One region of the Sphingopyxis sp. FD7 genome, then DNA from elsewhere that is predicted to be linked to it. Evidence: predicted binding sites of a transcription regulator. Region 1 holds the regulator's gene; each other region holds the start of a gene.
What was found. The regulator LexA, encoded in region 1, represses DNA repair genes until DNA is damaged. The targets are predictions, from matches to a motif close to GTTCCNCNCTTGTTCT.
Positions count from the first base shown of each region.

Region 2: a site for LexA is predicted at 4,859-4,874, ahead of SPYCA_RS19620 (ImuA family protein). Genes of this name have one in related genera too.
Region 3: a site for LexA is predicted at 2,345-2,360, ahead of SPYCA_RS02430 (DUF6771 family protein). Genes of this name have one in related genera too.
Region 4: a site for LexA is predicted at 2,388-2,403, ahead of SPYCA_RS10175 (ribonucleoside-diphosphate reductase subunit alpha). Genes of this name have one in related genera too.

Region 1 covers NZ_AP017898.1:1,990,018-1,997,436, forward strand. Annotated here, with positions in the region: gene rpoH (RNA polymerase sigma factor RpoH) at 1-306, shown strand, start outside; gene SPYCA_RS09385 (LytTR family DNA-binding domain-containing protein) at 333-1,163, shown strand; gene SPYCA_RS09390 (M23 family metallopeptidase) at 1,242-2,336, shown strand; gene SPYCA_RS09395 (hypothetical protein) at 2,411-3,055, shown strand; gene mtgA (monofunctional biosynthetic peptidoglycan transglycosylase) at 3,116-3,823, shown strand; gene moaC (cyclic pyranopterin monophosphate synthase MoaC) at 3,999-4,472, shown strand; gene SPYCA_RS09410 (molybdopterin molybdotransferase MoeA) at 4,469-5,659, shown strand; gene lexA (transcriptional repressor LexA) at 5,734-6,417, shown strand; gene SPYCA_RS09420 (ComEC/Rec2 family competence protein) at 6,371-7,419, opposite strand, start outside.
Region 2 covers NZ_AP017898.1:3,234,682-3,242,100, forward strand. Annotated here, with positions in the region: gene SPYCA_RS15755 (error-prone DNA polymerase) at 1-2,616, opposite strand, end outside; gene SPYCA_RS15760 (Y-family DNA polymerase) at 2,613-4,163, opposite strand; gene SPYCA_RS19620 (ImuA family protein) at 4,054-4,854, opposite strand; gene SPYCA_RS15770 (glutathione S-transferase family protein) at 5,116-5,751, opposite strand; gene SPYCA_RS15775 (competence/damage-inducible protein A) at 5,855-6,616, shown strand; gene SPYCA_RS15780 (MFS transporter) at 6,589-7,419, opposite strand, start outside.
Region 3 covers NZ_AP017898.1:518,015-525,093, forward strand. Annotated here, with positions in the region: gene SPYCA_RS02415 (thermonuclease family protein) at 1-494, opposite strand, end outside; gene SPYCA_RS19465 (SOS response-associated peptidase) at 599-1,273, opposite strand; gene SPYCA_RS19175 (hypothetical protein) at 1,287-1,802, opposite strand; gene SPYCA_RS02425 (hypothetical protein) at 1,813-2,142, opposite strand; gene SPYCA_RS02430 (DUF6771 family protein) at 2,144-2,332, opposite strand; gene SPYCA_RS02435 (DUF736 domain-containing protein) at 3,367-3,834, shown strand; gene SPYCA_RS02440 (DUF2493 domain-containing protein) at 3,912-4,964, shown strand; gene SPYCA_RS02445 (SLOG family protein) at 5,417-6,403, shown strand; gene SPYCA_RS02450 (hypothetical protein) at 6,597-6,842, opposite strand.
Region 4 covers NZ_AP017898.1:2,154,616-2,162,034, reverse strand. Annotated here, with positions in the region: gene SPYCA_RS10180 (endonuclease domain-containing protein) at 1-320, opposite strand, end outside; gene SPYCA_RS10175 (ribonucleoside-diphosphate reductase subunit alpha) at 400-2,346, opposite strand; gene SPYCA_RS10170 (IS5 family transposase) at 3,220-4,041, opposite strand; gene SPYCA_RS10165 (EAL domain-containing protein) at 4,176-6,467, opposite strand; gene SPYCA_RS10160 (acyl-CoA dehydrogenase) at 6,569-7,419, opposite strand, start outside.

The DNA of each region.
Region 1 (7,419 bases):
GGCGACAGCCAGTGGCAGGATCTGCTGGGCGACGAAGGCCCGTTGCAGGACGAGCGCGTCGCCGAGGCGCAGGAGCGCGACGTGCGACATGAGCTGCTGACCGAGGCGCTCGATACGCTGAGCGAGCGCGAGCGCCATATCCTGACCGAGCGCCGCCTGACCGACGATCCCAAGACGCTCGAGGATTTGAGCCAGCTTTACGACGTCAGCCGCGAGCGCGTGCGCCAGATCGAGGTGCGCGCCTTTGAAAAGCTGCAAAAGGCGATGCTGAAGCTCGCCGGCGACCGGCGCCTCCTCACCGCCTGACGCGGCACGGCGCCGGGCACCCGACGATGATCCGTCCGCGCGCGCCCGTTACCCGCGCCGGATGGAGCGGCCTGACGCTGGCGGCATGGACGCTGGTGGCGCTCGCACAGGCCGGGCAAGGCTATTTCGTCGCGGCGTATCGCGGCCATGCGCAGGACTGGTGGCCGACGCTCGGCTATGTTGCGGCCATCTATTCGATCTGGGCGCTGCTCAGCTGGCCGGTCGTCGGCGCGGCGCTGGCCATCGAACGCCGGATCAGGCCGTGGTGGGGGCGTATCGCCGCCTATCTGCTGCTGTGGCCCGTCACCGTTTACGCGCACGTCCTGCTGTTCGGGCTGATCTATTGGCCCGTCTATCGCAGCGCGCGCGTCGCAACGCGGGGCGCGATGGCCGACATCATGTTCGTACGCAATTTCGACACCAACACGATGCTTTACGCGGGCGTTGTCGCACTGACGATCGCCTGGACGCGTTGGCCGCGCCGACAGCGGGAGGACGGCTCTCGCGCCGATGCCGTCATCGAGATACGCAGCCGCGGACGGCTGACGCGCATCCCGCCGGACACGATCGACTGGATCGGGGCCGCGGGCGACTATGCCGAAATCCATGCGGCGGGACGCACGATGCTGATCGAGGAATCGCTGACCTCGCTTGGCCAGCGCCTGCCCGCCGCCGAGTTCGCGCGCATCCACCGCGGCGCGCTGATCCGTATCGACCGGGTGCGCGAGATCGCGCCGATCGGGCGCGGCGACGCGCTTGTCCGGCTGATCGGCGGCGAACAATTGCGGCTGAGCCGTCGTTTCCGGGACAATCTCGCCGCGCTGCTCGACCCCCGGCCCGCTCGTCCGGGCGAATAGTCCCGCTCGCCGATTGGCGATCGTCCGCGGCGCCCTTTCCCACCATGACGGCCTCCCCTTCATCGTGGAGACCCGTCTATGCCGTTCAGCCTCTTGTTCCTCCTCCTCTCCGCCGCGCCCGATGCTCCGCCCGCGATGGCCGAGGTGCGGCCGTTTCAGTCGCTGCATCTCACCGTCCCGCACAGTCCGCCGGTCGCGCGGATCGACGGCGAGGACCGGCTCGTCTACGAGCTTCATGCGACCAATTTCGCCGCGCAGACGCTGACCGTCACCGCTGTCGAGCTGCGCGCGGCTGACGATGGCGCGATCATCGCCCGCATCGACCCGGCCCGAGTCATGCGGCGGATCGGCGCCCAGCCGGGCGGCGCGCACGACCTTGCCCCCGGTCAGCGGGCGATCTTCTATCTCGCGGTGCCGTGGCGCCGCTGCGACGTGGAGCCGCTGACCCACCGGATCGGCCTGGTGCCGCAACGCGCGGATGCTCCGGGCGATCCGGTCGCGATCGAGGGGGGCGCCTTCGCGCCGCAGCCCGCAACCGACCTCGACATCGGCGCGCCGCTGCGCGGGGGGCCGTGGGCCGCGGTGGCGCTGCCCGAACTCGATAACGGCCATCGCCGCTATCCCTATGCCGTCAGCGGGCGCGTCCGCCTGCCCGGACGCCACGCGATCGACTGGATGCCCGCGGCGGGGTTCGACCGCGCCTCGGCGGGGAGCGATGTCGCCGCCGACGGATCGGGCGCCGACGTGCTGGCGGTCGCCGATGGCGAAATCCTGGTCGTCAAGGATCCGGCTGCCCCCGAAGCGCGCGCCAGCGTCGAGGACGAGACGGGAACGATGATCGTCCAACGGCTGCCCGGCGCCCGCTATGCCTTTTACCAGCATCTGATGCCGGGCATCCCCGTCCGGCAAGGCGAGCGCGTTCGCAAAGGGCAGGTCATCGGCCGGGTCGGAGCGACCGGCCATGTCACCCAGCCGCACCTGCATTTCCACGTCGCCGACGCCATCGCACCGCTCGACGGCGAAGGCCTGCCCTATCGGCTGGCCGCCGGGCGTGTTGTGGGGGCCTATGCGACCCGCGAGGATTTTGGGGAAGGAAAGCTCTGGCGCGCCGAAACCCAACGCCCCGTCGACGGCCTGCCCGCCCCCTATGCCGTGATCCGCTTCGACCCCTGAACCGGCGATTTGACTCGGCGAGACAATCGGCTAGCCTGCCCGCCGGGTCGCGTTTACCGTGAGGGGGAAACAGCATGTGGAAATGGATCCGGATTCCCAAGGGCATCGCCCTCGTCGCCTTCCTGCTGCCGTGGATGACGATCAGCTGCTCCGAACAGAAGATCGCCGAAGCGACGGGCTTTGGCCTTGCCTTTGGCAATGTCACGACGATGGGGCGCGCGGCGTCGGCGGGCGATGGCGCGGCGATGAACCTGTGGCTGATCCTGGCGCTGCTGGCGATTGCGGGAGGTCTGTTCCTGCTCTTCACGCGCGGGCGCGAAGCGGCGAAGCTGGTGCTCGGCACGTCGGTCGCCGCGCTGGTGCTGATCTTCCTCGGCACCTGGCGCTACAGCAAGGATGCGATCATGGCCGAGGCCGCGAAAAACGGCGGCGGCGGCGACATGGACCGCGCGGCGATGGCGATGATCCAGGTCAATTGGGAAATCGGATATTGGCTCGCCCTGTTCGCGCTGATCGCCGCCGCGGCGATGGCGTGGGTCGTGATGAGCGGCAAGGAAGCCGAAGCCGAGGCGAAGATGCGCTCGCTCGCGTCCGACGCCGCCGACGCGGCCAGGGGCGCCGCCGCTAAGGCGGGCGAGGCGATCGACGCCGCCACGGACAAGAAGGACGGCGACAAGAAGCATGGCGACGGGCCGGGCGGCGAACCGCCCAAGGCCTGACGCCCCTCCCGACACCAAACAGCCGCTTGCCGCGCGTCGGCAAGCGGCTAATGAACCATCATGCCCACTGCGAAATCGACCCGGCGCCGTAAATCCCATTGGCTTCTCCGTCCGCTCAAATGGCTGTTATGGCTGATCGCCTTTTCGGTGCTGTGGGTGCTCGTCTATGCCGTGGTGCCGCCGCCGGTGACCTTCACCATGCTGGCCGACCGCAACGGCATCACCAAGGACTGGACCAGCCTGTCGGACATCGACCGCAACATGGTCCGCGCGGTGATCGCGGCGGAGGACGGGAAATTCTGTAGCCACAGCGGCTTCGACACCGAGGCGATCGAGGAAGCGATCGAGCGCAACGCCAGGGGCAAGCGGCTGCGCGGCGGATCGACGATCAGCCAGCAGACCGCGAAAAATGTCTTTCTGTGGCAGGGCAGCGGCTGGACGCGCTATGTCCGCAAGGTGCCCGAAGTCTGGTTCACCTTCCTGATCGAGACGATCTGGGGCAAAAGGCGGATCATGGAGGTTTACCTCAACGTCGCCGAGACGGGGATCGGCACCTATGGCGTCGAGGCGGGGGCGCGGCGTTATTTCAAGAAGGGCGCGGCCAAGCTGACCCCGCGCGAGGCGGCGCGCATCGCCGCCATCCTGCCGCTGCCCCGGAAGCGCGAGGCGGTGAGCCCGTCGGGCTTCACGCGCCGCTATGGCAACACCATCGCCGCGCGCATCGGCCAGGTCCGGCGCGACGGGCTGGATGCGTGCGTTTACGATTAGGCGCCGGATGTCCGCTTCGGGGCGCGGAGCGGTCGGCACGGCCCCGGCGCAATCGGTCCAAAGGTCAGGAAAGGTCAGCCTTGTGCGGCTGGTGTGGGGTGGATTCCGGCCGTTCCCCGACAATTCCTCCTCTGTCCCCCTTGCCTTTCGCCTCGCCCCTTGCTTCGCTCCCCTTATGACCCTCAAACCGACTCATCTCGACGACAGCGGCGCCGCGCATATGGTCGATGTCGGCGCCAAGCCCGCGACGCAGCGTCGCGCCGTCGCCGGCGGACGCATCGCCATGTCGGCGGAGGCTCTCGAAGCCATCCGCGGCGGCAATGCGCCCAAGGGCGACGTGCTTTCCACCGCGCGTATCGCCGGCATCATGGCAGCCAAGCGCACCGCCGACCTCATCCCGCTCTGCCATCCGCTCGCGCTCACCAAGGTTGGCGTGGATTTCGCGTGGGAGGACAATGGCATCGCCGTCACGGCGGTCGCGCAGACGACCGGGCCAACCGGCGTCGAGATGGAGGCGCTGACCGCCGCGTCGGTCGCGTTGCTCACCCTCTATGACATGGCCAAGGCGCTCGACCGCGCGATGGTGATCGGCGACGTCCGCCTGCTCGAAAAGAGCGGCGGCCGCTCGGGCGACTGGCGCGCCGAATGAGCGCGCTCTTGCCCGTCGAGGAGGCGCAGGCGCGCCTGATCGGGCTGCGCGCGCCGCTCGCGGGCGAAACGGTCGCGCTTGCCGAAGCGCATGGCCGCTATCTCGCCGCCGACGTCCTCGCCGGGCGCGACCAGCCCGCGGCGCCGCTGTCGGCGATGGACGGCTATGCGATCCGCTTCGACGACCTGCCCGGCCCGTGGGCCGTGACCGGCGAGGTCGCCGCGGGTGCGGCGCCCGACCGCGCGGTCGGCGTCGGCGAGGCGCTGCGCATCTTCACCGGCGCGATCGTCCCGCCCGGCGCCGACACGGTGATCGTGCAGGAGGATGTCGCGCGCGAGGGCGACCGGCTGGTCCTGACCGGCGACGGTCCGGGGAGCCGCGGTCGCCACATCCGCGCGCGCGCCGCCGATTTCGCGGCCGGCGACGCGCTGCTCGCGGCGGGCTCATGGCTGACGCCCGGCGCCATCGCCACCGCGGCGATGAGCGGCGCGGGCACGCTTCCCGTCGGCGCCCGACCGCGCGTCGCGATCCTCACCACCGGCCACGAACTTGTGGCCCCAGGCCGCGCGCTCGGCCCCGGCCAGATCCCCGACAGCAACGGCGTGATGCTCGCCGCGATGCTCGCGGGCGAGGTCGCCGTGCCCGTGCAGCCGCTCCACGTCCGCGACGACCGCGCGGCGCTGGCAGGGGTTCTCAAGGATCTGGCGCGGCATCACGACGTCATCGTCACCGTCGGCGGCGCGTCGGTCGGCGATCATGACCATGTCCGCGGCGCGCTGGTTGATGCGGGCGGGCGGCTCGATTTCTGGAAGATCGCGATGAAGCCCGGCAAGCCGCTGATCGCCGGAACGCTGGGCGATGCGATCCTGCTCGGCCTGCCCGGCAATCCCTCGTCGGCCTTCGTCACCGCGACGCTGTTCCTACTCCCGCTCGTTCGTCATCTCGCGGGTGCGCGCGCACCCTTGCCGCCGGTGCAGCGCGCGCCGCTCGCCGCGCCGCTGGATGCGGGGGGAACGCGCCGCGACTATCTGCGCGCGCGGGTCGAGCGCGGGCTGCTCACCCCGCTCGTGGGGCAGGAAAGCGGCCGCACCCTCCCGCTCGCCGCGGCCAATGCGCTGCTGATCCGCGATATAGACGCCCCGGCGCGCAGCGCGGGCGATGCAGCGGACTATATCGCCATCGCTTGACAAGTTCTGCTTTGTTCCACTATCGTTCCCGCTATGTCCGGCCTGACGCTCCAGGCCTTCATGGAGAATGACCGATGTTGACCGCGAAGCAGCATGAACTGCTCCACTTCATCCAGCAGCGCCTCGACGCGAGCGGCATCTCGCCCTCGTTCGAGGAGATGAAGGAGGCGCTGGGCCTCAAGTCGAAATCGGGCATCCACCGTCTGATAAGCGCCCTGGAAGAAAGGGGCTTTCTCCGCCGCCTGCCCAATCGCGCGCGCGCGCTGGAGGTGCTGAAGCTGCCCGAAGCCGCGAAGTCCGTGGTGAACAACAATCGCGACAATGTCGTCGCGCTCCGCAAGACGCCCCCCGCACTCAAACCGATCGCCGCGAACGACATTATCGAAGTGCCGCTGCACGGCAGAATCGCCGCGGGTGTCCCGATCGAAGCGTTTGAGGACCATGAGCAGCTCGCCGTTCCCGCGGCGCTGCTCGGCGCGGGCGAACATTATGCGCTCGAAGTGTCGGGCGACTCGATGGTCGAGGCGGGCATTTTCGACGGCGACTATGCGCTGATCCAGAAAGCGGATACGGCGCGCGAGGGTGACATTGTCGTCGCGCTTGTCGACGGGCAGGATGCGACACTCAAATTTTTCCGCCGCGAAGGCAAGATGATCCGGCTCGATCCTGCGAACAGCGCCTATGAACCGCAACGCTACCCTGCCGAGCGCGTCATTGTGCAAGGGCGTCTGTCGGGATTGCTTCGTCGTTACCACTGACCTGCTGCGGGCGGCGCCACGGATGCTCGGCGCCGGATCGCAATGCGGCGACGGCTTTGGGCCGTTCGCCAAGATAGAGCGCGAGCCCGCCCGTTTCGGCGAGGCTGTCGCGCTCGATCGTCAGCCAGCGGCCGACGCATTCGCGCGGCAGCCAGCGGTCGCTGATGACAATATCGGCGGCGGCGCACGCCGCGGCCATGTCCGTGCCCTCGACCCGGTCGCGCCCGCGCGAGGCGAGGATGATGCGCCGCGCCGTCCCCGCGCCCTGCACCCAGCGGCAGAAATCGCGGTTGCACTCGACATGATCGAGATCGGCGAGCGTGGCGAGCGGGGCGTCGATTCCGGCGGCTTCGGCCATGCTGTCGCGGACATAGTCGCCCGCGCGATCGCGGAGCAGCGCGTAACCGCCGTCGGGCAGGGCCGCGGCGATGTGCCGTCCGTCGCCGGTGACCAGCAGGTCGGGGCGCGGCTGCGCAAACAGCACGGCGGCGCCCGCCGCGAGCGGAATCATCCCCCATCGGCGCCAGCGCGTCTTCCACAGCAATATCCACAGCCCGCCGAATAGCGCCAGGCCAAAGCCCCATGGCGGAAAGCTGGGCAGCGTCGTCACCGCCCCCGGCGCGCCCGAAACGGCGTGGGCGAGCGCAATCAGCAACCGCAGCGCCTGTTCGGCGACCCACCAGAAGGGCGCCCCAAGTCCGACGCTGTCGAACAGTAGCGCCAGTGCCTCGGCAGGCATGACGACAAAGGTTGTGAGCGGGATCGCGATGACATTGGCGAGCGCGCCGTACAGCCCCGCCTTGTGGAAATGGAAAAGCGCGATCGGCGTGAGCGCGACCTCGACGACGAGGCCCGTAATCAGCAAGCCGATGACGCCGCGCCCCAGGCGAAACGGCCACGATTCCTCACGGCGCGCGAGGAACGCCTGCATCGCCGGGCTTTCGTGGAGGGCGACGATCGCGGCGACCGCGGCAAAGCTCAGCTGGAAACTCGGCCCCGCCA
Region 2 (7,419 bases), 1.2 Mb from region 1:
CCCCATCGAGCGGCACGCATCGGCGTCGGCGAGCAGGCGCAGCGCGCGAGGCGGCAGGTTCGCGCGGCGCGCGAGTTCCTCGACCGAGGCGAAGGGCGCGGTGCGCGCCGCGACGATCTGCGCCACCCATTCTTCGTGAAACCCGTCAACCTGCCGGAAACCGAGCCGCAGCGCGAGGCTGCCGTCCGCGCGCCGCTCCAGGCTGTTGTCCCAGTGGCTGGCGTTGACGTCGACCGCGCGCACCTCGACCCCATGTTCCTGCGCATCGCGCACGAGCTGCGCGGGGGCGTAGAATCCCATCGGTTGTGAATTGAGCAGGCCGCAAGCGAAAATGGCGGGATGATAATGCTTGATCCATGACGACACATAGACGAGCCGCGCGAAGGACTGGGCGTGGCTTTCGGGAAAGCCGTAACTGCCGAACCCCTCGATCTGCTTGAAGCAACGCTCGGCGAAATCCTGCTTGTAGCCGCGCGCGACCATGCCGCCGATCATCTTGTCGCGGAAATTGTCGATCGTGCCGACGTTGCGAAAGGTCGCCATCGCGCGGCGCAGGCCGTTGGCTTCTTCGGGCGAGAAATCCGCCGCGACCATCGCGAGCTTCATCGCCTGTTCCTGAAACAGCGGGACGCCATAGGTCTTGCCCAGAACGGCATGCAATTCGCCCGGCGGATGCGGCGGGGCGGGCGCGGGAAACTCGACCGGCTCCTCCCCGTTACGGCGCCGCAGATAGGGGTGGACCATGTCGCCCTCGATCGGCCCCGGGCGCACGATCGCGACCTGCACGACCAGATCGTAAAACTCCTTGGGCCTGAGGCGCGGCAGCATGTTGATCTGCGCGCGGCTTTCGACCTGGAACACGCCGATGCTGTCGCCGCGCTGGAGCATTTCATAGACGTGCGGATCGTCGCAATCGATGTCGACCTCCAGCGTATGATCGCCCAGCCCGTGCGCGCGCATCAGGTCGAAGCATTTGCGGATGCAGGTCAGCATGCCGAGCGCGAGCACATCGACCTTCATCAGCCCCAATGCGTCGATATCGTCCTTGTCCCACTCGATGAAGGTGCGGTCCGCCATCGCGGCATTGTGGATCGGCACCAGCTCGTCGAGCCGCCCCTGCGTCAGCACGAAGCCGCCGACATGCTGCGACAAATGGCGCGGCGCCTTCAATAATTCGCCGACGAAGCGATGCAGCCTTTCGATCTCGCCATTATGCGGGTTGAGCCCGGCTTCGACGAGCCGCTCGACGGGCACCTCGTCGCCCCAGCTTCCCCAGCTCGTGTCGGCGAGCCGCGCAGTGACGTCCTCGCTGAACCCCAGCGCCTTGCCGACCTCGCGGATCGTGCTGCGCGGACGGTAATGGATGATGGTCGCGGCGATCGCGGCGCGGTCGCGGCCATAGCGATCATAGATATACTGGATCACTTCCTCGCGCCGCTCATGCTCGAAATCGACGTCGATGTCGGGCGGCTCGTCGCGTTCGGCCGAGACGAAGCGCGAGAAGAGGAGGTCGTGCTTCATCGGGTCGACCGACGTCACGCCGAGCAGGAAGCAGACGATCGAATTGGCCGCCGACCCGCGCCCCTGGCACAGGATCGGCGGCTCCTGCGCGCGCGCGAAGCGGACGAGGTCGTAAACGGTGAGGAAATAATAGACATAGTTCCGCCGCCGGATCAGGCGGAGCTCGTTGCCGATCAGCTTGCGGACCTTGGGGTTCAGCGGAACGCCATAGCGTTCCTCCGCCGCGCGCTTCACCAGATGGTGCAGATAGTTGAAGGGTTTCCACCCCGGCGGCACCGGCTCGTGCGGATATTCGTAACGCAGATCGTCGAGCCTGAAGCCGATGCGCGCGAGCAGGCCGGTGCTCGCTGCGACCGCCTTTGGATGTTGCCCGAAAAGTCGGCGCATTTCGGCGGGTGACTTCAAGTGGCGTTCGCCATTGGCGGCGAGCAGCCTGCCCGCCTTGTGAACCGTCGTTCCTTCGCGGATGCAGGTGATGATGTCGTGGAGCGGGCGCTGTGCGGCGGTCGCATAAAGCGCGTCACTGGTTGCGAGCAGCGGCACGCCGGTCGCCGCCGACAGGCGCTGGAGTCGGGCGAGCCGCCGCGCATCGGCGCCCGACCGCGGCATGGTGGCCGCCAGCCACAGTGATTTGGGCCGCGCGGCCTTGAGCGTGCGGAGCAGCGCCGCGTCGCCCGCCATCGCGATCAGCAACAGCTCGTCGCAATGCGCGAGCAGATCGCCCAGTTCGAGGATGCAGTCGCCCTTTTCGGCGCGCAGATTGCCGACCGAGAGCAGCCGGGTGAGCCGTCCCCAGCCGTGGCGGCTGACCGGATAGGCGATAATGTCGGGGGTGCCGTCGGCGAAGACGAGCCGTGCGCCGACGACCAGCCGGAACCCCTCCACCATCGCGGGATTCTTGACCTGCTGCTCTTTCAGAAAGGCCCATGCGCGCACCACCCCGGCGACGCTGTTGCGGTCGGCGATGCCGATGCCGGCCATGCCGAGCCTGATCGCCTCGGCGACCATCTCATGCGGGTGCGAAGCGCCGCGCAAGAAGCTGTAGTTGGTCGCGGCGACCAGTTCGGCGAAGGGCGTTCCGAGTGCCTCGCTCATGCGAACAATCCGTGGATATACCAGCGCGGGTTGGGTTTTTCGTGGTAAAGCCCGTGGCGAAAGAGCCAGAAACGGCGGCCCTGTGCATCCTCGACGCGGTAATAGTCGCGCGTCAGCCCGCCATTGTCGCGTCGCCGCCACCATTCGGCGGCGATGCGTTCGGGGCCTTCGTAGCGGCGGATGGCGTGCAAGACGCGGCGCCAGCGAAAGCGTTGCGGCGGGCCGTCGGGCACTTCGGCGATGACCTCGATCGGCTGCGGCGGGTCGAAGAGGTGAAAGGGGCGCGTCGGCGGCTCGCCCGGTTCGCCCGCCTGCCAGGGCAGCGGCGGCGGCGCGTCGATCGCGGGCAGTTCGAGCTGCGCCTGTTCGGGGATATGCGTGTCGGCGGGGCGCAGCCGCCGCACCTGCCTGCGCCCGAGCCGCGTCGCCAGCCGGTCGGCGAGCTCGTCGATCGCGGCGTCCTTGACCGCGCCGCCTTCGAGTTCGAGCTGGCTCGCGCCGAGCGCTTCGAGCCGCGGCACCGCGAAGCGGATCATGTCGAAGCCGAAACCGGGATCGAGCGGATCGGCAAGGCCGTCCATCCGCTCGGCGAACAGGCGCATGACAAGGTCCGTGTCGCGCGTCGGGTGCCCCGTTTCGATGGCGATGCCGCGCGCAAGGCCATCGCTGCGAAAGAAGGTCGCGCGAAAATGGCGCCCGCCCTTGCCGCGTTCAGCGAGGATCCGAACCGTCTCGCCGACCAGTTCGGCCAGTATTCTGACGGCGTGCGCGCTGCTGCCGAGCGGCTCGGCGAAGCGGCGCTCGGCGGCGACGGGGGGCGGGGTGATTTGCGGGTCGAGCGGGCTCGGCGCGTCGCCCAATATCCGCCGCAGCGCCATTACGGCGTCGGCGCCGAAGCGCGCGGCAAGGTTCGCCATCGGACGGCTTGCGAGGTCGCCGATCGTCTTGAGGCCCGCGCGCACAAGCGCGGTCGTCGCCTCGGCATCCAATTCGAGCGCGGCGACGGGCAGGCGGCGGATCGCCTGCGCTTCGTCGGGGGCGGGGCGCGCCTGATGGCGCGCGAGCGCGCGCGCGGCGTCGGCGGTGGGGCCGAGCGCATGGCGGAGCGTCATGCCGAGGCGCGCGAAGCGGTTTTCGACATCGGCGACCAGTCCGGCCTCGCCGCCGAAAAGATGCGCGGCGCCCGCGATGTCGAGGATCAACCCGTCGGGGGCGTCGAGCGCGACGAGCGGGGTATAGCGCGTGCAGCCCTGTGCCAGCCGATCGAGCCAGTCCTGATCGGCCGTCGGATCGTGTCGAACGACGACAAGCTCGCTCATCTGCGCGCGCGCGTCGGCGAGGGGCATATCGGGGCGCAGCCCGGCCGCGCGCGCGGCGGCATCGACGCTGGCGAGGCGCATCGCGCCGCGCTGCTTCGCGGCAAAGACCAGCGGCGCGTCAGGCGGCTTCGGCGCCGTGCGCAGCCAGCGCTCGGCGGGCAGGAAGGGGAAGAAGAGCGCCAGATAGCGCCGCGTCCCCGGCGCCTTGTCCAAAGCCTTGTTCGTCATGGTTCCAGTCCAGTCGCCAGCGCGCGCCCGCGGCGCCGCCGCGCCAGCGCAGCAGTTCGAGGTTGAAGGCGGGCGCGCCGGGGGCATCGGCGTCGAGCGCGTGTGACGCGGCGGCGGCGACGCTCCAGCGCGTTTCGGCGACGCTCGGCGCGGGCGCGGCACCCAGGCGGAGCATCAGCAGCGTGGTGCCCGCGTCGCGCGCGCCCAGCGCGAGCCGCCGCCCGGCGGTGAGGTCGAGCAGCGGAAACCGCCCCCAGCTTTCGACGATCACCGCCGCCGATCCCGCGCAGCGGACCGCGTCGTTGGCGCAGGCGAGCAGCGCCTTGGGATCGGCCGCCTCGACCAGCAGCAGCCGGTCGGGATCGCCGCCGAGTTCGGCGATGCCGGGGGCATAGATATGCCCTGCTCGCCGCGCCGCATCGGCGGTGCGCAGCCAGATCAGCGGCGCCCGACCCGGCGAGCGCAGCGCGAGAAGCGCGGCAAAGGCGGCGGCGCTTGTCGCGTCGAGCGCGTCGGCAGCGAAAAATTCATGGACCCGCCCGGTCGCGAGCCCACCGCCGAGCGCATCGTCAAAGGACGCATGGCCGCTCGCCAGCCAGTCCGCGGCCGGACGGCTTTTGAAATCGCCACTGGCGGCGATCCGGGCGATGCGTTGGCGCAGCCCGACGAGAGGGTGGGACGACTCGCGCATATTTGTTCCCTATATGTTCTATTGATGCTTTTGGAGCGGCGCTTGTCAAGGGAATCGAGCGCGGTTCACGATGCGCCATCTGTATCGCCGGATCGCCACCGCATGTCTGCTGCGCCGCTAGGGCCGATCGACATTCGGAAGCTGGCGAGTCGAAAAGGGTGGTTTTCCGTGATCCGGAGCGCAGCGTGCTTTTTGCACGTGAGCAGCGGAAGCGCGGAAGGCCGCCATTTGCAGACCGCCAGAGCTGAATGTCGATTGGTCCTAGACCGGACCCGCAGCCTGCATCTCGGCGATCAGGGCATTGTCGATCGCCTTGGCGCGCTTGTATGCCGCGCGTTCGCGCAACGGCGCGACATAGGCTTCAAAGGCCGGACGCGACGCGATCGTCCCGAATTGCAGTCCCCAGTCGATCTGGCTGCCGACATAGACGTCGACGGCGCTGAAACGCTCGCCCGCGACAAAGGCCTTGCCCGCAACCGCGCTCTCCAGCGCGTCGAGCGCCGCGGCGAGCGAGCCGAAGCCCGCCATGCGCTGCTGATCGGCGTCGGGTTCGAATCCGAACATCTTTGCGGTGATCGCCTGCTCGACCGGTCCCGCGGTGAAGAAGAGCCAGCGATAATAGTCGGCGCGGTCGGCGGGCGCGGGCGCGAGTCCCTTTTCGGGAAAGGCATCGGCCAGATAGGCGCAGATCGCGGCGCATTCGGTGATGATCCTGCCCTTGTGGACGATTGCCGGAACCTTGCCCATCGGGTTCACCGCCAGATAGGCGGCGTCCTTCATCGTCGTCCCATATTCGAGGATGCGCGGCTCATAGGGGACGCCGACCTCCTCGAGCATCCAGCGGACGATCTGCCCGCGCGACATGGGGTTGGTATAGAAAATCAGCTCGTCGGCCATGATGCCTCTCCGTCGATGTTGCGAGTCGTTCAGGAACATATCAGGAACACATACGCTGCGCCACTGCTCTTGTTTTGTCATGGCGGCGCGGTAAGGCAAGGCGATGACCGACGAACGCATCTGGACCGCCGCCGTGCTGGTGATCGGCGACGAAATCCTTTCGGGCCGCACGCAGGACAAGAATGTGTCGCAGATCGCGACCTGGCTCGACGTGCAGGGGATCCGCCTGCGCGAAGTGCGCATCGTCCCCGATGTCGAGGATGAGATCGTCGATGCGCTCAACGCGCTGCGCGCGCGCTACGACTATGTCTTCACCACCGGCGGCATCGGGCCGACGCACGACGACATCACCGTCGATGCGGTCGCCAAGGCGCTCGGCGTCGGCGTGATCGTCCACCCGCAGGCCCGCGCGATCCTCGAACGTTATTACACCGCGCGCGGCGGCGAGCTCACCGAAGCGCGGCTGCGCATGGCGCGCACCCCCGACGGCGCCGAACTGATCCCCAACCGCATGTCGGGCGCGCCGGGCATCCGCATCGGCAATCTGTTCGTGATGGCGGGGGTGCCGCACATCACCGCGGGAATGCTCGACGCGCTGACCGGCGAGCTTGAGGGCGGGGCGCCGCTGGTGGCGCATACGATCGGCGCCTGGGCGGCCGAAAGCGAGGTCGCCGACCTGCTTCGCCGCGGCGAAAAGGAGCATCCGGGGGTCGCGATCGGCAGCTATCCCTTTTTCCGCGAGGGCAAGGTCGGCGCCAATTTCGTCATCCGCTCGGTCGACGCCGCGGCGGTCGCGGCGTGCACCGCGATGCTCACCGCGGGGCTCGAGGCGCTGGGCTATGCGGTGACCGACGGCGGCATCTGATCCACGGTCTGCGTCGCGCGCGGCAGGCGGCGCAGCATCGCGATCGCCAGCAGCCCGAAAATCGCGGCGACGATGAACGCGGCGCCGGGGAAATGCACCGGGGCGGCGTCGGCCGTGAAATAGGCCATGGTCCCGGTGAGCAGCATCGGCGCGGCCAGCTGCCCCAGCCCCATCGCCATCGCCGAAATCCCCTGCACTTCGCCCTGCGCATCGGCGCTGGCGCGGCGCGACATCATCGCCATCAGCGAGGGCTGCACCGGCGCCTGCAACGCGATGGGGATCAGCAGCAGGAAGGCGCCGATCGTCGAGGTGGTGAAAGCATAGCCGATATAAACCGCGACCGCGACGAGGATGCCGAGCGTCGCGGCGTCGCGCTCGCCAAAGCGCGCGACCGCGGGGCCGACAACGAACATCTGGCCCAATGCGATCATCACCCCCACGGCGGCGAGGCTCGCGCCGATCATTCCCGGCGACCAGCCAAGCTGCGCGATGCAGTAAAAACTCCACGTCATCGGATAGACGAGGCTGGCGATCTGCCACAGCACGAGCACCCCGGCGACGCCGTCCATTCCGGGCAGCGCGCGCATCGTCTTCCACGCGCCGAGCGGGTTGGCGCGGCGCCAGTCGAAGGCGCGGCGACGTTCCTTCGGCAGCGTTTCGGGGAAGATGAAATAGCCATAGAGCATGTTCGCCGCCGCAAGGATCGCGGCGGCCAGGAACGGCGCGCGCGGGCTCATCTCGCCCAGGAAGCCGCCGATCGCCGGCCCGGCGACGAAGCCGACGCCGAACGCCGCACCGACGAA
Region 3 (7,079 bases), 1.5 Mb from region 1:
TCCCTGCAGTCGCGGAAATATAAACTGGATGCTGGAGGTAGTGTCGCGGGTCGGGGGTCCTCTGACACGCGCGCGGGCGGCTGGCGCGGGGCAGGATTGATCGCTCGATATTCAGCAGGCATCTGGAACTCGCCGCCCCAGAGACCGAGCCTGCGCTCACGCGCTCTTGCTTCATTGGGAACATAGGCGGCCGTGAATTTTGGCAGGGCCACAGCGAGGCCCGCATCGACGACGGCGGCGGAGAGGTCGATTATTCCGACCTGGCACATCGCGACGGTGCGGCCATAGTCGTCGATGTCGCGCTGTTCGCAGCGCACGGACTGGCCTTCCACGATCGCGGCGAGCTTGTCGGCCGCTTCCTGGCCGCAGGCCCAGGGACCGTCGCCGCGCGTGCAGGTCTGCTTCAGTTCGGGCGCGTCGATCCCGTAAAGCCGGACGACGATACCTGTGAGGTTGAACGTATCGCCGTCGGAGACCCGCGCGGGGCCGCTCACGTCCTGTGCGACCGACGGGGTAGGGGGCAGGGCGAGCGAGAAGATGATAGCGGCGATCGCGGTGCGCGTGGGCCGGCGTGTCGCGCGGTTCGGGTTTTTCGATGTCACAGCAGGGTTGCGGCCGTGCGTGCCGCATTTTTCCTGGTACGACCCGCGTACCAGAGCTCGGGCGTGTGATCGATGACGAGACGATCGGCGGGATATTGGGTGACGAGCTTCATCGCCTCCTCGGCCGGTGCGTGCAGCCATGCCTCATGGTCTTCGGGATGTAGGATAACGGGCATGCGGTCATGGACCTCGAGCATCTCGGGGACGGCATCGACCATCACCATGGTGTAGCTGTCGCCCCATTCGTCGGTCGGACGCCAGAAGCCCGCGCAGGCAGCCAGCGGCTGGTCGGCAATGCTGATCCATGTGCGTGTCATTTGCCCTTCGGGCCCAACGGCTTCGGCGAAGGCGGTGATCGGGATGAGGCAGCGATGCCCGGGCTGGACGAACCATTCGCGCCACATGCCGTAAGGCGACATCAGCTTGTCGTCGCGGGCGTTGTTGACGTGGGTCGGCTTGTTGGGCTTGCCGGTCTTCTTGTTGGTGGAATGCCGCGGAAAGCCCCACACCATTGCGTCGAGCTGGCGTTCGCCGGCGACCTCGCGAACGACGAAGCCCGTGCCGCCCTTCCAGACATCACCGGTGCTCGCATTGGTCTGCTTCTTGCGCTGCGCCTTGAAATGCGATGCGACCTCGTCGACCGAGGCCTTGAGCGTGATCTGGTTGCACATCGGCGGCTCCCGTTCAGGCGGCGCCGAGCAGCCCCTCGAAACTGGGCTGGATCGGCGGCGTGATCGTGAAGCTACCTTCGGGGAAGGGGCGCAAGATGTCCAGCGGCGGGCGCTCCTGTTGCATCCAGTCGAACCAATCGTCGGGATCGACGACCGCCACATGGCGGTCCTTGTGCGGCGCAAGGTCCGGATAGGCGGGGACGGTCAACGCCGCGAAGGCATCGGGATAGTCGCGCGTCCCTCGCTGCCAGACCCCGGCAATGCAGAAGAAGGGGATGTCGGTGACGAGGCTTGCCGCATAGAGCGTCTTGCCGTCGCGCTTGATGCCGAACTCGTTGGCGAGGATGAGGCAGGGGCTTTCGATCCGCGCGGTTTCGGACTTGAGCAGCGGGATCTGTCCGATCTCGGGGTCGCGCGACCGGAGGCCCCAATGCGCCTCGATCTGGCGTTCTTCCTGGCCATCCCAGATCATGATCCGGTGCCCGCCTTTGCCGACACCCTGCAGGACGTCGTCGAAATCTCTCTCCATCGTCTAGCTCCTAGCTCCGGTAGCGGCGGATCGCGCGCTTCCATTCGCGTTCGTCGACCCGCTCCTTGATGCAGATCGCGTCCTTGTCCCAATTGACCACTTCGAGGCGGAGCGGTTCGACGCGGCGGCCGGAACTCCAGGCGCATTGCCGGCACCAGAAATGGCGGCACGCCTTGCGAAGATTATCGTCCCAGCCTTTGCGGTGAAAGCGGTACCAAAGCAGTCCCGCATCGAACTTGGCGTGATGACCGCAGCGGCAAACGGGCTGCACCGCATAATGCCAGATGGCCGCCTCGAAAATGTGCGTGGCCCGCGGAATGCCCGATTTCGTATGCTGCACGTCACAGCGCCAGCACCAGCTGATCGGCGTCGGCGGCGGCCGTGGTCTCACCGTGGATGCGCGCGATCGTCAGCGCCAGTTCCTGCGCGGCCGCTTCGCGTATGATTTCCGTTGGCGCGGTGAGGCCGACGCGCGCCCATCCTGGGGCGTCCAGGAGTGCGCGTGCGACTCGGTCAGGGTCGATTCTCATCATGGATCAATGAGAACATAAAAAGAACAAATGAGCAAGCTGCGGTACGCGCGCGTGGGCCCGTCTTCGCGATGCCGCCGCCACGCAAGCGGCCCCGGCGCAAGCCGAACGGACGGGCTCGGCCGTCCGGGCGTCCGCCCATTTCGGCATTTTCCAAGAAGCCGCCCAATAGCAATCGGCCCGAAACGCCAAAGCGGGTATCTTTGGAGCCCAGGGATACCCTGTGTTAAGCTTGGCTGTGCGGGGCGCACGCTGGTCGATCGTGCTTTGCGCCGGGTCAGTGACGCCGAATTATAGAGAGGAAAGATTACTCCAGATTGGCAAACCTTGTACGGAAAAGACAAACTATCCCGGCTGCAGGAAAGTTTTGTTTTTGAGAATGGCGAGGTTTCCCTAACGGCGGCCGCGTCGGTGGAGGGGCCTCTGGTGCCGATAAAGGGACCGGTCTCATCATTCCGATAACAGTCGGCCGGGCACGCGACCCGCCCGGCCGTATCTGGGCGGCGCTCCGCGTCCAGACCCCGGTTTTCCGGGCGCGGGGTGCCGTCATTTTCAGGGGCTAAGGCCACCCGGGGCTGCGCTCGGAATATTCGCTTCGGCGAGTGCGCGCCTACAAACTACCTGACCGCCATATCCAACGGTCAGAAGCCACGCATTAACCCGACGTGGCAGCGCGGAGAGCCCGCGAGCCGCATTGGTCACGCGAGGCGGGTGACGGGGTGAGGGCGCCGCGCATCCATGCGGCGTGGTGCACGCAGAGCTGACGTCGCCACTGCTATCTCATGACATTGCTGCCCGTCAGTTCGGGAGGCCACCTCCCCTATATCGCTCCCCTTCTTTCCGCTGACCCAGCCAGTCCTCTCAGTGACGCAGTGATCGGCTTTCGGCCTCCGCACGCCACGGCGCGGGCGGCGAGGTGAGCGCGCGCATGCGGGCAGCGGCGTGGGCCGAGGGCGCGGCGCCACAGAGGAGAGAAGGATCGGGAAGAGTGTCGCCGGGAAATGGTTCGCGCGCGACATTCGAAAGTAAGTGTCATGAATATCGGTGAAATCAGGAATGTGAATGATCGTCTGACTGGCTCGATCGCGACCCGCACGATCGACCTCCCGCGCATCGGTCTGCGCAAGGTCGAGAGCATGAACCCGCGGGCACCCGTTTACGAGGTGCTGGCGCTCAACGTCGCCCGGCGCTGGGTGCAGGTCGGGGCGCTGTGGGAAGCGGCGTCGAAGAAGACCGGCGAGGTTTTCCTCGCGGGCAATATCGACGACCCGAGCCTCCCCGAACCGCTGCCGGTGGCGCTGTTTCCGTCCGAAGACGGCGGCTACACCATCGCGTGGCGCCGCGAGACCGTCCGTGCCGAGTTCGGCGGCGGTTTCGACGCGAGCACGCGCAGCTATGACGAGCAGCCGCAGGACCGCGGCTTCGGCGAGAGCACGGCGGGCTCGAACGGCGCGCTGATGGGCGCCGGCGCCGACCTCGACGACGAGGTGCCCTTCGGCTGACGAAGGCGCCGCAACCGGGCCGGGAGGCGCAGCTGCGCTTCCCGGCTCTTTTCTTGCCCGATCCAAGGAGACCGAACATGGTCGCTCATTCTTCCGCGCAAAGTGTTGACAGCTTTGCAGACCTTCGTGCCCTCTACGCCGAACAGATCGCCACGCCCGAATTCCAGGCATCGTTCGGCGATCCCATCCCGCTTTCGATCATCGAACCCGGTGACGAGCCGGGCGAGCATGACATGCCCGAACCCTTCGCGGCGCAGGCCGAATGCGGCGGGATCATCGCGACGATCTTCGACCTTTTCAACGACACGAGGCTCGCGCCGCTTTCCGCCGAGATCGCGTGGGGGTTCGTGAACAGCTTCCACTTCGTCGCCGGGAAACTCGAGCGCCGCGAGGATGCTCTCGCGGCCGAGGTTGGCGAGATGGTCCGGCGCATGGACATGAGCGAGGTGTTCAACAGCGAGCTCGAGGAAAAGCAGCTCCTGTGCCAATCGACTGCCGAACAGCGCGCGGCGATCGAATGCATGCGTGACTATGCCGCCGAAATGTATCGCACCCAGTCGGGCTGGCCCTGGTCGCCCGCGCGCGGATCGCGTGCATCCTCGGCCTCGACTGCGAGCCAGATCGCGGCGCAGGACTTCCTGCGCGAACGGGCACTCGATGCGCGCGAGCGCTACCTGCCGCAGGGGCCGGTCGTCGTCTTCTCCGGCCCCGCGCAATGGCACGACTGGGAGATGCTTTGGCGGCGGCTCGACGAGATCCGCGCCCGCGTGCCCCATATGACGCTGGTGACGACCGGGCAGCGCAAGGGCGCCGACGCGATCGCTGCAGCGTGGGCGGGGCGATCCGAAACCCGCGTACCCGTCGTGGCCTTCGGCCTCTACGGGACCGGGCGTAAGACCGCCTTCACCCGCAACCGAAAGCTCGCCGAACTTCGTCCCGTCGAAGCGGTGGTTTGCGAGGGGTCGGGATTGCAGGCCAATCTCTACCAGACGCTGCGACAGGCCAATGTCCCGATCCACGCCTTCCGCAAGACGGACCAGGCGCCTGAGAAGGAGAGCGCCGTCCGCCGCCCCACCGCGCATGGCGCGATGAAAGCGGCGCGCGGCGATCCGATGTTCGCCGCCGCCTGACATCGGCCGGGCCATAGGCCCGACCGTCACTTTGATCTCCCTGAGCCGGTGCGCTGAAGCGCGCCGGCTTTTCTTTTTGCTGCAGGGGATTTGCCGCACGTCCTGACCGCCCAGGCTGCGCCGAACCAGCCACACCGCCGTGCTCGCATATCGCGCCGTACAAGAACGGGAGCCTTTGCGGATCGGGGGCATCGAGCCCCCGCTCCGCAAACCTCTTCCTCTCTCTCAAGTCTTCTTATCGTGGCACGGGACCGCATCGGCCTCAAGGACGGCGGGGCCCCACCATTTTCCCTGGCGGGTCGGGCGCGGGGCTTCTTCCTTCCATGTGCGGTGGCCGCCAGAGAAAATCGTGACCCCCACCGCCGCTTCGCGGTCGGGCTTCGCCCGATCCTTGACCCCGATGCTCGGCGCCCGTGCAGGGGGAATGACCTCTCAATCTAGAGGAGGTCAATATGACGACGTTCAAACGCAGCATAAGGGATTTTTCGGAAATCGCCGCACTTATTGCCGAGGAGACGGGAGAGGCGAACGACAGCTTCAGTGCCGCCTTCGACACCGATCTCGAACGCAGCAGGCTTGGGAAAAGCGAGGAGGAACTGACGTGCGATATGCCCGATGCGATGCAGGTGCAGCTTGCCGTCGAACTGATGATCACGACCGTGTTCGACGTGCTGCGCGACACGCGCATCGAAAGCGCGGCCGAACGGATCGCATGGGGGATCGTCCACAGCTTCCACCGCGTCGCAGGACAGTTCGCCGGACAGTCCGACCGGGCGGCGCAGGAGGTGCGCGAGTTGCTGCGCTCGGCCGACGGCAGCGAGATCCACGGCGTCGAACTTGAGGAACAGCAGCAACTCCTGGAATCGCTCGATGAAGCGAGCGATGCCATAGCCTGCATGCGCGATCATGCAGCGGACATCTTCCATGCCGAAACGGGGCGTCCGTGGTCGGCGCCGAAAGCGACGCTGGTATCGTCGAAGCGCACCGCGTCGGTTATCGCGGGGACCGATTATCTCGCGGCGCGCCGCCAGCGCCGCCTCGCGCAGCATTTTCCGGCGGGGCCGCTGGTGGTCTTCTCCGGGGGCGCTCGCTGGGCCGACCATCGCCCGATCTACAAGGCGCTTGAGGAGATGAAAGCGGCGCGCCCCGACATGGTGCTGCTGACCACCGCGCAGGACAGGGGCGCCGATGCCATCGCCGCGGCGTGGGCAGCAAGAACGAAGACGCCGCTGGTCGCGCTGGGGATCGACAAGGCGCGCTGGGGGAACCGGGCGGGGTTCGTCCGCAACGACCAGATCGCGCGGTTGCAGCCGGTGGGTGCCGTGGTCGCCGAGGGTACCGGGGTGCAGGCGCAGCTCGTGCGGGTGCTGCGGGCGGCGGGGGTAGACCCGGTGCTGCTCCCGCATCACGATATGCCGCGCGAACGGGTGCGAGCATAGAAAGGCGAGGGGATCGGTTCGGGCGCAAGCTCGGACCGATCCCCTTTTTTATGTCGAGCGTCCTGTCGCCACCCTCAGGGAACCGGACGCGGGAGCGCCCGGTCCCGTCGGGCGGCGATGCGGTGCGGCGCACCGGCCTCCTGCGCGCGGCTTCGCCGTGCTCGTCGCTGGGACCATCCCTTCGGGATGGGCGTCATTTGTTCGGGGCCATCCCCGAGAGGGCTTTTAGCGCCGCGACAGATGCAGTCCCTCCAGCACGGATCGCAAGATCGACGATCTCCCGAAATTCACGCTCGGTGAGCGTCTCGACAGGGAGCTCGGGCACGATCGCGGCATATTTGCCGCGCAGCGCGCGGCGGGCATTTTCGACATCGTCTGCGACCTTGCGCTGGCGCGCTTCGAGGTCGGCGAGGCGCTCGCGTTCACTCTTCTTGGGCATGTCCATCTTCCTTTCGATGGTCTGCCCGCCACGCACTTTCCTATCGAATGGATACGCCATGAATCAAGTCTCCCGAGAATATGCCCGGCGGGCCGCCGGGAAGGAAGAAATCCCCCTGGCGGGGGAGCCCGCGCGCCTTCCGGCACGAGGCTGCGCAGCGACATGGTCGCTGCGGTGGGCGGACGCACGCCGTTGGCGTTTGTAATGCACCCTACGCACGGGTGCTGCGTCGCGCTC
Region 4 (7,419 bases), 160 kb from region 1:
ACGCCTTTCGTGTTCGCGAGGACGTCGTTGTTCCAGAAGCGGAGGACCGTCAGGCCCTGCGCCTGCAGAAATTCGGTGCGGCGGGCGTCGTAGGCCGCCGCCTCGGCATGTTGGCCCCCATCCACCTCGATCACCAGCTTCGCGGCGAAGCTGTAGAAATCGGCGAAATAGGGGCCGATCGGTACCTGCCGCCGCCATTTCGCGGCGGGGAAGGCTTCGCGCAGCGCGCGCCACATCCGCTTTTCGGCGTCGGTGGCGTCCTTGCGCAAGGTCCGGGCGCGGGTGACGGTGCCGGAGGGTTGGTGGCGATAGGTTCGCATCCTCGTCGTCGCCCTCACCCTCACCCTTCCGGCGCTTCGCGCCTCCCTCCCTCTCCCGGGAGGAGAGGGATTTTGGGCGTCACTGACACGCCAGACACTCGTCGTAATCGGTGGTCGCGAGCTCGTATTTCGCCGCCTCGGGCGTGTTGTCGGCCTCGACCCCGCCCGCGAAGCCGGCGCGCTGGACGCTTTTCGAGCGGAGATAATAGAGCGATTTGATGCCGAGTTCCCATGCGCGATAGTGGAGCATCAGCAGATCCCATTTCTCGACGTCCGCCGGGATGAACAGGTTCAGCGACGCCGCCTGGTCGATATAGGGCGTGCGGTCGGCGGCGAGTTCGAGCAGCCAGCGCTGGTCGATCTCGAAGCTCGTCTTGAACACATCCTTTTCGTCCTGCGTCAGAAAGTCGAGGTGCTGGACGCTGCCGCCGCGTTCGAGGATCGAGTTCCACACTGCGTCGCTGTTCTTCGCCTTGTCGACGAGCAGCGCTTCCAAGTGCGGGTTGCGGATCGAGAAGCTGCCCGACAGCGTCTTGTGCGTGTAGATATTCGCCGGGATCGGCTCGATGCACGCGCTGGTGCCGCCGCAGATGATGGAAATCGACGCGGTCGGCGCGATCGCCATCTTGCAGCTGAAACGCTCCATCACGCCCTGATCGGCGGCGTCGGGGCAGGGGCCGCGTTCCTTTGCGAGCAGCATCGAGGCGGCGTCGACCTGCGCGCGGATATGCTTGAAGATCCTGAGGTTCGACGATTTCGCCATCGCGCCCTCGAACGGCAGGCCGCGCGCCTGCAGGAAGCTGTGAAAGCCCATGACGCCGAGGCCGACGCTGCGTTCGCGGCTGGCGCTATATTTGGCGCGCGCCATTTCGGGCGGGGCGCGGTCGATATAGTCCTGGAGGACATTGTCGAGCATGCGCATGACATCCTCGATGAAACGCTTGTCGCCGTTCCATTCGTCCCAGGTTTCGAGGTTGAGGCTCGAGAGGCAGCAGACCGCGGTACGATCGTTGCCGAGATGGTCGCGGCCGGTCGGCAGCGTGATCTCGCTGCACAGGTTCGAGGTCGTGACCTTCAGCCCCAGATCGCGGTGATGCTTGGGCATCATGCGGTTCACCTGGTCGATGAAGATGATATAGGGCTCGCCCGTCGCGAGGCGCGTTTCGACGAGCTTCTGGAAGAGGCTGCGCGCGTCGACGGTGCCGCGCACGCTGCCATCCTTGGGCGATTTGAGGTTGAACTCGGCGCCGTCGCGGACGGCTTCCATGAACTCGTCGGTCACGAGCACACCGTGGTGGAGGTTCAAGGCCTTGCGGTTGAAGTCGCCCGACGGTTTGCGAATCTCCAGAAACTCCTCGATCTCGGGATGCGAGATGTCGAGATAGCAGGCGGCCGAGCCGCGGCGGAGCGAACCCTGGCTGATCGCGAGGGTCAGGCTGTCCATCACGCGGACGAAGGGAATGATGCCGCTGGTCTTGCCGTTGAGGCCGACGGGTTCGCCGATGCCGCGCACCGCGCCCCAATAGGTGCCGATGCCGCCGCCGCGCGAAGCGAGCCAGACATTCTCGTTCCAGGTGCCGACGATACCCTCGAGGCTGTCGTCGACCGAGTTGAGGTAGCAGCTGATCGGCAGGCCGCGCCCCGTTCCGCCGTTCGACAGCACCGGGGTCGCGGGCATGAACCAGAGCTTCGAGATATAATCATAGAGGCGCTGGGCATGATCCTGGTCGTCGGCATAGGCGTCGGCGACGCGCGCGAAGAGATCCTGATAGGATTCGCCGGGCAGGAGATAGCGGTCCTGCAGCGTTTCCTTGCCGAAATCGGTGAGCAGCGCGTCGCGGGTCGCATCGGTGACGATAGCGAATCGGCGTGCATGAACCTTGGGTTCGCCGCCGTCGCCCGGCGTCGCCGCGGGCGCGGGCGTCGATTCGCGCTTCGCCTCCGGCGCTGCGGGCGCATCATTCTTCGTCAGTTCCACCGTCGCCACGTCGTTCGTCTCCACCCGTTCGCTTTCCCGAAAATCCATCCTGTTCGCCCCCCGATCCATATGCGCACAAAGATGTGCATGTTCCTGTCTTGTTCGACTCAGGGCGAAGCCCTGACCTTAGCATCTTTACCCGCCCGCATGGGCACCCTTTTTTGGACGCAAGCAGGGTTTTTCCGGGCCCATATGCGATGGGCGACGGAAATCCGCCACTTCCAGCCTGATACAATTTATTGGGGTGCCCCCGTGGTCGACCCACCACCCATAGTGCCACGTCGGCGCGACGATGCAAGAGAGTAAATGACGGATCGGGGACTCAACTCGTCGATATTTTGATTCGACTGGTCGACGGTCATGCGCGTCGGCGACGCGCGTTGCCAGCGTTTCTGCGGCCCCCGGCGCGGTCCATGCCGGGGGCGCGGCGCCGAAAAATATGCGGCGGCGAAAGTCGGTGGCGGGGAGGAGAGGAGATTTACACGCCTGTGGCGGTTAACGACCGGTTGCAGACCTTTATTCAATCGTCATCCCGGCGAAGGCCGGGATCTCATCCTCTCGGTTTGCCGCACCGGCGAGATCCCGGCCTTCGCCGGGATGACGGATAAGGGTTCGCCGGGATGACGGATAAGGGCAGGTCCGGAATCCACCCCGAAGTGGCCTCTGGTCGGTGCATCCGTGCGGGCCATAAGGGCAAAAGAAAAGGGCCCCGGCGATGCCGGAGCCCCTGTCTTAATTTCGTTCCAGATTAAGCCTGGCCGCCAGCACTGTCAGTGCCACCGCCGCCCAGGAAGCGCCAAAACCAACCCATGACAAATCTCCTGATAAGACTGCCCACGCAGAACAGTTAACAGGGCATATACCTTAATTAGTAAGGTAAATCGAGTCTTAGAGTCTGATTCAAAATTATCGCGATAGATTTCATGCTCTTGCGATACGGCGGACGAAGAGCTGAATTGAGGCGATGAACAGCCACGCGGTTGCCGATGCGATGGTCTGCTCGAAGTCTTTGGCGAGGCGGCGGTTGCGACCGAGCCACGCAAAGGTCCGCTCGACCACCCAGCGTCTGGGCAGGACCTCGAAGCCCTTGGCATGGTCGGATCGCTTGATGATCTCGACCGTCCACTTCCCGATCTTGCGCAGCGCCTGGCGAAGCTTGTCGCCAGCATAGCCGCCATCGGCGAAGATGTGCCTGAGCCAAGGGTGACGGCGGATGATCTCGGCCAGAACAAACGGCGCGCCATCGCGATCCTGCACGTCAGCGGTGTGGATCACGGCATGAACGAGATTGCCCTCGGTGTCGGTCACGATGTGTCGCTTGCGGCCCTTGATCTTCTTGCCTGCGTCATAGCCGCAAGGCCCGCCGCTTTCCGTGGTTTTCACGCTTTGGCTGTCGATGACCCCAGCGCTCGGAGAAGCCTCGCGCCCGAGGGCTTCCCGCCCGATCAGCAGCAGGGCGTGATTGAGCGAGAGCCACAGACCATTGTCGCGCCACAGATAGAACCAGCGCCGCACCGTCGAGACCGGAGGAAAGCAGGGCGGCAACATCCGCCAGGGCAGCCCACCGCGCAGCAGATACAGGATCGCCTCGATGATCCGCCGCAGCGGCCATTTGCGCGGTCGCCCTACACAGCAAGGGCCCGGAAGTAACGGCTCCAGCACGGCCCATTCCGCATCGGTCAAATCGCTTGGCAAAGCCAGGTCGGCACGGGCATACTGCGCCCGGGTGGTGTCGGTCCACATCGTTGAACTCCCGAAGTTTGTTGCAAAACCCCGTGAATCAGCGACTTGGGCTCGCGTCAAGCTAACCCGCTGGCACCACTCAACTTAATTTCGGATCAGGCTCTTAACTATAAAGATTGCCGCCATTTTGGCGATTATGCGGTGCGGCTGTGCGGCGGGGTCGTCAGGGCGGCGACGAGATCGGAAAACAATTGCGGTTTTCCAAGATGATAGCCTTGGCCGACATCGCAACCGAGGCCGACGAGCAGCGCCATTGTTTCTGCATCTTCAATGCCTTCGGCGACCGCGACGGCGCCGAGACGGTGCGCCAGATCGACGGTCGATTTGACGACTTCGCGGTTGCGCTGCGAATCGCGCATTGTCGAAACGAATCGCTTGTCGATCTTGATTTCGTCGGCCTCGATCTCGGTCAGATATTCGAGGTTCGACTGGCCGGTGCCATAATCGTCGATCGAAAGGCGAATCCCCGTGCGGCGGAGTTGCGCCAGCGTCTGGCGCGCCTGTCGGCTGTTTTCGATCTGTGCGGTTTCGGTGATCTCGATCGTCAACGCCTCCGGCGGCAGATGATGCGCGTTGAGCATGACGCGGATCGTTCCGACAAGGTCGCTGTGGTCGAGCAGCGTCGCGGACAGGTTGACCGACATGTTGATGTGGACGCCGCGCTCGCGCAGCTGCGCCGCCGACCGGATCGCCTGATCCATCACGAACAGCGTGAGGCGATAGATGTCCTGGCTTTTTTCGGCCTGTATGATGAACTCGTCAGGCGGAATGGGGCCGCGCGTCGGATGCGTCCAGCGCGCGAGCGCCTCGACCCCGACAAGCCGACGGGTTGCGATTTCATATTGAGGCTGGAAGGCGACCCAGATGTCGCCGCCGGTCAGCGCGTCCTCGAGCTGTGAGTGGAAGGAGAGCTGCCAGCCGGCGTCGTCCTTTTGCCGCGGCGTATATTTGGTCCAAAGCGCGCGGGTGCGGATCGCGCGCTCGGCGGCGACAAGGGCGGCCGCGAGCCGCTGCGCGTTCGACCCCTCGAACTCGTCGTTGACCCCGAACGCGATGGCGACGTCGACGCGCAGGTCGCCGATCGTGAGCGGCGCGTTGAAAAGTGCGGCGAGCCCGGCAAGCTGCCCTTCGATCTGGCTGTGCTGATAATAGGGCACAAGCCAGGCGAAGGTGCCGTCGAGGTCGTGGTGCAGCGTGGTGCCCTGCGAAGCGAGTTGGAGGCGGCGCGTCACCTGTTCGACGAGCCTGTCAATGCCGTCGCCCGGAATGAAGGCGGCAAGATCCTCGAAGTTGACCACCTTGGCGGCAATCACCGTCGCGCTGCCAAAAGGCGGCAGTGAACGGAGCGCTTCAAAGTTGGGCAGTCCCGAGAGGGGGTTCTCGCGCTGCGCCGAACTACGCCTGCGGGTGCGAGAAACGTTGATGGCGATCGCTGCGACATAGACCAGCGCTGCACCGATCCAGGACGTCACAAGCATCGTTCCAAGAACGATCTTGCCACCGATCAAGATAACGGTCGAGCCGATCATGGCGGCCATAACGGCTCGTTGAAAGCGCCGAATAAGTGTTATTCCCGTAAGCACGATCGCGACGAGCAAGGGGGGCAGCCAGCCGATGTCGATTGGGTCGCCTCGCTTCAGCGTTTCCGCCGCTATGACGTGAATGAATCCGCCGGGAACCCGATCATGACCGGGCAAATAGAAATAGTCCTGAAAGCTCGGTGCGGTTGGCGCGAATATAACGTCCTTTCCAGCGAGTTCGCGCGCTCCGATCTTGCCCGAAAGCAAGTCTGCGGCACTATATTCCGTGATCGTGCCGGTGTCATAGCTCAGATCCAGACGAAAACTTTCGGGAGTGTCGCTGCTCTTTCCCGCGATGATAGCCGCAAAGCTAGGCAGCAGCCGCCCTTCGGCGCGATAGGCAATGGGCGCGCGCCATACCTGCCAAAACTCGCTTTCTACAGCGATGCTCGCAATGGGAACGTCGGGGCCGAACTTCTTGCTCGGGAACGTCGTGACCTTGTCTTCACGGCCGGGAACCTGACGTGTCGAAACCGCCAGGACTATGCGGTCGCCCATATTCTTCACTGCATTGACGAAACGGGAGAAATCACGATCGCCTTCGCGTCGGTCGAAGTAGAAATCGACGAAAAGCCGCTTCGCGCCAGCTTTGTCCACTGCTTCGACGACATTGGCATATTGGGTCATCGAGAAATTGCGGTTTGGCGATTGCGCCATCGTGCGCTCGTCCAGCGCCACAATCACTATTTCCCCGCTCACCGGGCGTGTCGCAAGACGACCCACTACAGCATCAAGAACCCGATCGGCCACTTCGCCAGCCGCGGTTATTCCCACCGCGAGCGCCAGCAACAGCGACAAGCCGATGCTGCGCCAGCTGATGATCAGACTCTTGACCGGGATGGGCACGCACGTCTCCAGCAATTGCCGGTCGCGTCTAGTCCCAGATGGTTATCATCGCGTTAATCATGGAGGGAATCCTGCGGTTTTTGGCGGGGCGACGAGACGGGTCAGGCGATCGCGGGCAGCGGTTCGAGCGCCGCGTCGCCGGCGAGCGCCGACGCCGCGAGGCCCGTGGCCGCGGGCACGATCTGTTCAAGGTAAAAGCGCGTCGAGGCGATTTTGGCTTCGAGGAAGGCGCGGTCGCCTTCGCCCGCATCGAGCGCGGCGCGCGCGGCCCGGTGCTGGACCGCCATCAGCCAGCCGCACGTCGCGGTCGCGAGCATGGTGAGATAGGGGTAGCTGCCCGCCAGCCGGTCGGCGGTGTTTGCGCCGACCATCCAGTCGGTGACCGCGCGGCACGCATCGACAAGCTGCTGCAATTCGGGGAAATCGGCGGCGCCGTGCGATATGTCGTCGATCAGGCCGCGGACGAGGTCGCCGCCCGCCATGCCCAGCTTGCGACCCACCAGATCGGCCGCCTGGATGCCGTTGGTGCCTTCATAGATCGGCGCGATGCGCGCGTCGCGATAATGCTGTGCGGCGCCGGTTTCCTCGATAAAGCCCATGCCGCCATGGACCTGAATGCCGAGGCTCGCGACCTCGCAGCCGATGTCGGTCGCGTGCGCCTTTGCCAGCGGGATCAGCACTTCGGCGCGCATCGCCGCCGCCTCGTCGCCCAATTTGCCGAAGTCGGTCTGCGCCGCGGCATAATAGACGAGCGCGCGCGCCGCCTCGGTCTGCGCGCGCATCCGCCACAACATGCGGCGGACATCGGGATGCCGGTCGATCGTCACCGGGGTGCGGTCGGGCGAACCCGCGAGCGCCGACTGGACGCGCTCGGCGGCGAAGCGCTGCGCCTGCTGGGTCGCGCGCTCGCCGATCTGAATGCCCTGGCAGCCGATCATCAGGCGGGCGTTGT